DNA from 2 places in the Halopseudomonas sp. Lyrl_26 genome. Region 2 is predicted to be linked to the other one. Evidence: predicted binding sites of a transcription regulator. Region 2 holds the regulator's gene; the other holds the start of a gene.
What was found. The regulator FliA, encoded in region 2, starts transcription of late flagellar genes. The targets are predictions, from matches to a motif close to CTAAAGTTTNNNNNNNNNNNGCCGNTAA.
Positions count from the first base shown of each region.

Region 1: motA (flagellar motor stator protein MotA) is a predicted target of FliA. The motif match lies at 1,537-1,564, and genes of this name have one in related genera.

Region 1 is NZ_JAYJLH010000004.1:93,999-98,210, reverse strand. It holds gene asd (archaetidylserine decarboxylase) at 1-652, opposite strand, end outside; gene VF673_RS07360 (rhodanese-like domain-containing protein) at 665-1,474, opposite strand; gene motA (flagellar motor stator protein MotA) at 1,664-2,518, shown strand; gene motB (flagellar motor protein MotB) at 2,522-3,535, shown strand; gene rsgA (small ribosomal subunit biogenesis GTPase RsgA) at 3,568-4,212, opposite strand, start outside.
Region 2 is NZ_JAYJLH010000005.1:142,685-146,896, reverse strand. It holds gene VF673_RS08920 (protein phosphatase CheZ) at 1-719, opposite strand, end outside; gene VF673_RS08915 (chemotaxis response regulator CheY) at 733-1,110, opposite strand; gene VF673_RS08910 (RNA polymerase sigma factor FliA) at 1,207-1,947, opposite strand; gene VF673_RS08905 (MinD/ParA family protein) at 1,940-2,779, opposite strand; gene flhF (flagellar biosynthesis protein FlhF) at 2,804-4,156, opposite strand; gene flhA (flagellar biosynthesis protein FlhA) at 4,177-4,212, opposite strand, start outside.

The sequences.
Region 1 (4,212 bases), on a different contig from region 2:
CCACCAGCCCCGCCCAGACTGTCTCGATGGAGGCCACAATCATGGCCCCGACCAGCACCACGGCCATGGGGCCGGCCTGGGTATCGAACAGGCAGACGACCCGCTCGTTGCGGGCGAACAGCTCGGGCACATTCTCGGCGGTGGTCTGGTTGACCGAGAACAGTCTGCCCGGCACATGGATCATTTCCCGCAGGGTGCCGCCCAGGGGCATGTGCACCCGGTGGTAGTCGCTCGGCGACAGGTATACGGTGGCGAACTCGCCGCCCTGGAACAGCGCGGCGTGCTCCGGGTTGCCGCCGAGCAGTTCCAGCACGCTGAAGCTGTGGCCCTTGGCCTGGAAGATGCGGCCATGCTCGATGCGGCCCAGCTGGCTGATGGCGCCATCGGCCGGGCAGAGGATGCTGTCCGCGCCCGGATCCAGCGGCCGGGCATCGGCCACCAGGGCACGGGTGAAGAAGTCGTTGAAGCAGGCATAGGCGGTGGGATCCTGTTCCACGGCCTGGGTCATGTCGACCTGATAGCGCTTGACGAACCAGTTGATGAAGGGGTTCTTGACCCAGTCCCAGGTGCAGTTGGCCAGTGCGCCCGCCAGGCGCGACAGCAGATGGTGGGGTAACAGGTACTGGGACAGGATGAATAAACGGTCACGCATGCGTCAGCAGCCTCAGATCTCTACGGGGGTGTCAGGGTGGTTGCCCCATTCGGACCAGGAGCCGGCGTAGGCCCTGATGCGGGGATAACCGAGAATTTTTGCCGCCAGGTAGGTGAAACCGGAGCGGTGGTGGGTCTGGCAGTGGGTGACCACCTCCTTGTCCGGCGTGATACCCAGCGCCTGCAGACGGCTGGCCAGATCCGCGCGCAGGCGCAGCCCGCGTTGCGGGTCCATGCCCGAGGTCCACTCGAAGTTGATCGCCCCGGGAATATGTCCGCCCTTGGCGGCAAACACCCGCACACCCTGGTGCTCGGCGGGGGAGCGGGCGTCCCAGATGACCCGGTCCGGGTTGTCCAGATCAGCCATCAGGGTATCCACGTCTATGGTGGGGCTGGTATCTATCTGCAGGGTCGGCTGGGTGGGCTCGACCTGATTGATCTGGCGCTCCAGGGGCAGACCCTCGTCGTGCCAGGCCACCAAGCCGCCGTTGATATAGCTGTATCTGTGATGCTCGACGCTGTCGAGCAGCCAGATGAAACGGCCGGCCCAGCCGCCACCCTCGTCGTCGTAGACAATATAATGCAGCTGGTCGTGATGGCCCAGGCTGCCGAGGATATGCTGCAGGCTCTGCACATCGGGCAGCAGGCCGGGGCGCGGCGCCGGGGAGATCAGGCTGCCCGGCGGCAGGTGCACGGCGCCGGGAATATGGCCGGCCAGGTACTGCTCCGAGCGGCTCAGATCCACCAGCCGGAAGCGGGTCGGATCCAGCTCGGCCGGTAGATCGGTGGGCTCCAGCAGGAGGGGAAGGGTGGTGTCGGTCATGATCTGTTCCAATTATTCCTGTGCCGGTGCGCCAGCCGGTGACCGGCTGACGTTATAATGCGCTCAAAATTTTCCGGGGCTGGCCGATAGCAGGGAGTCGGCGCAGTCCTCTGCGTGTGGTTGCGGCATGCCGACTGCAGACTATAACGCGAAAGCGGCCGAGTTGCTGTTCAGGGATCGTGAGTTCTTATGTTGAAAATTGCGGGTTATGTGGTTGTCATCGCCAGCGTGCTGGGCGGTTTTCTCATGTCCGGCGGCGCGCTCGCCGCGTTGTGGCATCCATTCGAGATAGTGATCATAGGTGGTGCAGCCTTCGGCGCCTTCCTGGTGGCCAACAACCTGTCACTGGTGAAGGGCGTCTTTGCCAAGATACCCCAGATCATCTTCGGTCACCGCTACAGCAAGCCCTTCTATCTGGACGTACTCGGGCTGCTCTACGAGATCCTCAACAAGAGTCGCCGCGAGGGCATGATGGCCATCGAGGCGGACGTCGAGGAGCCGCGGGAGAGCCCGATCTTTGCCAAGTACCCTGCCATTCTCAAGGATGAGCGCATGACGGCGTTCATCTGCGACTACCTGCGCATCATGTCCACCGGCACCATGGCGCCGCACGAGCTCGAAGCGCTGTTCGATGTGGAAATCTCCACCCTGACCGAGGAGCTGAGCGAGCCGTCCCATGCACTGAACCGGGTGGCGGATGCCCTGCCGGGCTTCGGTATCGTCGCGGCGGTACTGGGCATCGTCATCACCATGAGCATCCTCGGTGAGGCGGACAACGCCATGATCGGCGAGAAGGTGGCCACCGCCCTGGTCGGTACCTTCCTGGGGATCCTTGCCGCCTACGGTTTCGTCGGACCCTTTGCCGCGGCCATGCAGCAGGATGCCAACGAGGAAGCCAATACCTACGAGGCAATCAAGATGTGCCTGGTCGCCAGTGCCCAGGGTCTGCCCCCGGCGCTGGCCGTGGAGTTCGGGCGCAAGGCTCTGTTCGCGGCGGCCCGCCCGAGCTTTGCCGAGCTGGAAGCTTCGGTCAAGGGGCGCTGAGTCGTGTCCGCCAGCGAACAGCCGATCATCGTCAAGCGGGTCAGCCGCCGGGCCGGCGGCCACCACGGTGGCTCCTGGAAGATCGCCTTTGCCGACTTTGCCATTGCCATGATGGCGTTCTTTCTGGTGATGTGGCTGGTCACAGTGGCGACGCCTGAACAGCTGAAGATGGTGTCCCAGTACTTCAAGGATCCGATCAATTTCGACGGGGGCAGCCCGCGTCCGATCGACCTGGGCGGCTCGCCGACCCCGGCCCCCCAGCGCACCCTCAACGAACTGACGGTGGACAGCGAACCGCGTCCGGAGATGCCGGCGCCGGAGGCCGAGCAGGCGCCGGATATAGTGGAGCTGCGCGAGCTGGACCTGCTGCTGCAGGAGCTGCAGAACAAGATCGAAACCGAACCGGTGCTGCAGCGGTTCCGCGAACAGATCCTCATGGAGTTCACCATGGAAGGGTTGCGCATCCAGATCGTCGATGCCGAGAACCGGCCGATGTTCGCCAGTGGCAGTCCTGATCTGCAGCCCTATTTCGAGGACATACTGCTGGCGCTGAGCGACACCATTGCGAAGTCGCCGAAGAAGATCAGCATCAGCGGCCATACCGACGCCATGCCCTTCATCGGGCGACCTGACTACGGCAACTGGGAACTGTCCGCCCAGCGTGCCAACGCCGCGCGTCGCACCCTGGAGGTGGCGGGCTATCCGAAGGACCAGATAGCACGGGTGGTGGGCTATGCCGATTCGGCCCTGTTTGACGCGGGCAATCCGCTCAACCCGATCAACCGCCGGATCGACATCGTGGTGATGAACCGCCGGGCGGAGCAGGATCTGGTCCGCCAGACCGGCGTGCCGCCCGCTGCCGCGGTGGAGACCCCGGACTCCTCTTCGGTTCCGGCGCCGGAAGCTGCGCAGCCCGTCTCGGCTACAGCCAGCCAGCCCGCACCGCCGCCCGCAGAGCCCCGTACCTCGCGCAACCTGTTCGAGGCGGACAATCCGCTGCGCCAGCTGCGTCCCTGAGTGCGCTGGCCGGCAGTGTCCGGCCCTGCGCTTCAATCCTCCGTCAGGCTGCCCCGGATGTGCCGGTAACTTTCCATGCGACCTGCGGAGATGGCGCCGCTGGCCACCGCATCGAGCAGGGCGCAGCCGGGTTCATGGACATGCTGACAGTCCCGGAAGCGACAGTGGCCGAGGAAGGGACGGAACTCGATAAAGCCTTCCAGCAGGTCCGCATGGCTGATGTGGGTCAGGCCGAACTCGCGTATGCCGGGGGAGTCGATCAGGTCCCCGCCTGCGGGGAAGTGGAACAGCCGGGCGGTGGTAGTGGTATGGGTTCCCTTGCCGGTCATCTCGGACAGGGCGCCGACGCGCAGATCGGCATCAGGCAGCAGGGCATTGATCAGCGAGGACTTGCCCACGCCGGATTGGCCGACGAACACGTTGACGTGCCCGCGCAGCTCCTCGCGCAATTGATCCAGACCGTTGCCCGAGTCCGCCGACAGGCACAGGGTGCGATAGCCGAGGGCGGCGTAGTCATCCAGCCAGCCGCGGATCTGCGCATGCTCCGGCTGCGCCAGCAGGTCGGCCTTGTTCAGTACCAGCAGGGGCTCGAGCCCGGCCTGTTCGGCGGCCACCAGGTAGCGGTCGATCAGGTTGCGGTGCGGCTGGGGCAGGGGAGCGAAGACGATGACCAGACG
Region 2 (4,212 bases):
TGCGGACCTTCAGCCTGCGAAGCAGATTTTCTCTCCTCGGGGTCGGGCAGCTCATGCTGGATACCGGCGATGCGGTCGACCTGCCCCGCCATGCGCACCAGGTTGAGCAGGCTCTCCTCGACGTCATGGACCAGTGTGATGACCCGCTTGATCACCTGCCCGGTGAGATCCTGATAATCCTGGGCCATGAGAATGTCATTGAGGTTGCTGGATACCTCGGCGCTATGCTTCTCGCTGCGCTCGAGAAAGTCCATGATGCTGCGGGACAGGTTGCGGAACTCCTCGGCGGTCATTTCCCTGCGCTGCAGGCGCTTCCATTCCTCGCGCAGGGCAGCCGCTTCCTTACCGAGCTGACTGACCACCGGCGCGCTGCTCTCCACCAGGTCCATGGTCCGGTTGGCGGCCTTGTCGGTGAGCCTGACGACGTAGTCAAGGCGATCGGAGGCGTCGGCTATCTTCGAGTGCTCGCCATGCTCGGAGCCGAAGGAGCGTGCGGTATCCAGCTGAAAGCTGATGATCGAGTTGTGCAGTGCCCGGGTCAGCTTGCCGACTTCGTAGTACAGCCCCCGGTCGCGGGCCTGATTGATCGCATGGATGACCATGACCGCTTCCTTGTAGTCACCCTCCTCCAGATGCTCTACAAGCTTCTGCGCGTTCGTCTTGAGCGATTGCTCGAATTCCTCGGCGGTCGTCTGACCGGCGTTCCCGCTCAATACCATGTCAGTCCCCTTGCTACTTGGCTTCGATGCGCTCGAAGACCTTTTCGATCTTCTCCTTGAGCGCCTGGGCGGTGAAGGGTTTGACCACGTAGCCGTTGACCCCGGCCTGGGCCGCTTCGATGATCTGGTCGCGCTTGGCTTCGGCCGTGACCATCAGCACCGGCAGGGTCTTGAGGCGCTCGTCGGCACGCACCGCACGCAACAGATCGATGCCGCTCATGCCCGGCATGTTCCAGTCGGTGACCAGAAAATCGAAATTGCCATGCTGCAGCATCGGCAGCGCCGTGGTGCCATCATCCGCCTCGGCAGTATTGGTGAAGCCGAGGTCACGCAACAGGTTCTTGATGATGCGCCTCATCGTCGAAAAGTCGTCGACGATGAGAATTTTCATGTTCTTGTCCAATTACCGCCTCCATATAAACCGAGCAGGGGCATCCGGCGTGCACCCCACGAAAACTGCCACCTCAGCAAAGGGTGAGATATGAATTCAATCGTCCCGCCAGTCGGCCATGCGGGCCCGCAGGCGCGCTGCGCACTGGCTGTGCAGTTGACTGACCCGGGACTCGCTGACGCCCAGCACGGCGCCGATTTCCTTGAGATTCAACTCCTCGTCGTAATACAGCGACAGTATCAGTCGCTCCCGTTCAGGCAGCTTGTCGATTGCCTCGGCCAACGCCTCGCGAAATCGCGCATCCTCCAGCCCCTCAAAGGGCGAAGCCTCCGCTTCGGCTTCGCCGGGGGCACCGGCTTCCAGCAGTTCGTCGAAGCTGAACAGCCTGCTGCCCGCGGTGTCGCCGAGAATCGCATGATATTCCTCGAGGCTCATATCCAGTTCGGCCGCCACCTCATGATCTTTAGCGTCACGGCCAACACGGGCCTCGACGGCACGAATGGCGCTGCTGACCAGGCGCGTGTTGCGATGGACCGAGCGGGGGGCCCAATCGCCCTTGCGTACATCATCCAGCATGGCGCCACGTATGCGTATACCGGCATAGGTCTCGAAGCTGGCACCCTTTCCATGGTCGAACTTGCGAGCGGCCTCGAGCAGGCCGAGCATGCCGGCCTGAATCAGATCCTCCACCTGCACGCTGGCCGGCAGCCGGGCCAGCATGTGGTAGGCAATGCGCTTGACCAGGGGTGCGTATTCCTCAACCAGCCGATCCTGGGTGCGGGCGGCGGCCGCAGCGCTGGCGTACATCCTGGCGCCACCACCGGAAATGTTACTCATCCTCTGGCCCTGTGGCAGGGTCATTGCGCTGCACCAGGCGTTCCAGGAAGAACTCCAGGTGCCCTCGGGGCGTCGATGGCAGCGGCCAGGCGTCGACCTTGCGGGCTATGGTGCGGATAGCCAGGGAGACCCGGCTGCGGGGGAACAGATCGAAGGTCGCCCGCTGCTTCTGCGCCGCCTTGCGCACCGACTCGTCATAGGGCACCGCACCGACGTACTGCAGGGCCACATCCAGGAAACGGTCGGTGACCTGCAGCAGCTTGTTGAAGACGTTGTGCCCTTCCTGCGGGCTGTGGACCATGTTCGCCAGCACCCGGAAGCGCGTCACCCCATGGTCCCGGCTGAGCAGCTTGATCAGGGCGTAGGCGTCGGTGATGGAGGTGGGCTCGTCGCAGACCACCACTATCACCTCCTGGGCGGCGCGCACGAAACTGACCACGGAGTCGCCGATGCCGGCGGCGGTATCGATCAGCAGTATGTCCAGCTCGTCACCGATGTCGCTGAAGGCCTGGATCAGCCCGGCATGCTCCCGCGGCCCCAGATTGACCATCTCGGCTGCGCCGGAGGCCGCCGGTACGATGCGGATGCCTCCTGGGCCGTTGACCATGACCTCGCGCAGCGAACAGGTGCCGGAGAGCACATCGGCCAGGGTCGCCTGGGGTCGCAGACCCAGCTGCACATCGACATTGGCCAGTCCGAGGTCTGCATCCATCAGCACAACGCGGCGTCCCAGCTCGGCCAGTGCCAGGGCAAGGTTGACCGACACGTTGGTCTTGCCAACGCCGCCCTTGCCTCCGGTGACTGCAACTACCTGAACCGATTGATTGCCCATCTGTACGCTGCCCTTATCCAATCGTTAACTTGCGCGCTGTGCGTGAAGTATACCGGCAAAAACATCCGCCATGGTCTGATCCTCGGCAACCTCATTACCGATCAGACCGACCGCCCGGCTTACCAGCTGATGACCGACGCCGCGGGCCAGATCATCGGGAATGCGCTGGCCATCTGCCATATAGGCTACCGGCAGTCGCTGCTCGATGGCCAGACCGAGGGCTTCACCCAGACTGCCGGCCTCGTCCACCTTGGTCAGAATGCAACCGGCCAGCGCACAGCTGCTGTAATTGTGCCATGCCGCCTTGAGCACCCGGTACTGACTGGTTGCGGCCAGCACCAGCAGCGTGCTGACCCGGTCACCCAGCGCCGCCAGCTCCTTGAGCTGACCCCGCAGCTGCGGATCCTGGGCCTGCAGGCCGGCGGTATCCACCAGCACCAGGCGCTTGTTGGCAAATTCGTCGAGCACGTCCTGCAGACTGTGCTGCTCATCCACCACACGCACCGGCACATTGAGGATGCGCCCCAGGGTGCGCAGTTGCTCATGGGCGCCGATACGGAAGGTATCCATGGTCACCAGGGCGACATGCTCACTGCCGTGCTTGAGCACATAACGTGCAGCCAGCTTGCCCAGGGTGGTGGTCTTGCCGGCGCCGGTCGGGCCGACCAGGGCAATCACCCCGCCCTGGTCGATCGGCTCGCTGCGCATCACCGGAATACTCTGCGCCAGATGGGCCAGCAGCAGGCGCCAGGCCTGGCGGATGTCCGTCACCTCCTCCACCTTGCTCAGCAGCGACCGGCAGAGGTCGGCCGGCAGGCCCAGATGAACCAGACGCCGCCACAGGCTGGCCTGGCGGGGTTGCTGCTGATTGACCTTGCCCCAGGCCAGACTGCCCAGCTGGGATTCCAGCAGATCGCGCAGACCGGCGATTTCTGCCCGCATGACATCCAGGCTGTCGGCAGCGGGCGCTGCGGCAGCCGATGCTGCGGCGGCCGCCGGGGCTTCCGCAGCCGGCGCGGCACGCTCGTTGTTCAGGCGATCGAGCAGCTCCCGGGCAACCGGCGAGCCTCGCTCGGCGGCCTGACGCATGCTGTCTCCAAATAATTGACGGTTGACACTGGGCCCGGCCGCTGGTGTTTCTCCCGCCTGCAGGCTGGCCCGGGCGCTGAGAATACGCTCCTGGGTCTTCTTCAGCTCGGTGTCCAGGCCAGGCGTCGGCGGGGTCAGGCGCGGCGCTTCGTAATCCAGCGCCGCGGTCAGTTCGATACCGCCGGCAACACGTCGGTTGGCGATGATGGACGCGTCCGCCCCCATCTCGTCACGGACCAGTTTCATGGCCGAGCGCATATCAGCGGCAAAAAAACGTTTTACTCTCATGGCCTGACCTCACCCTGTAATCAATTCTGTCCGACGGTGGCAACGATGGTGACCTG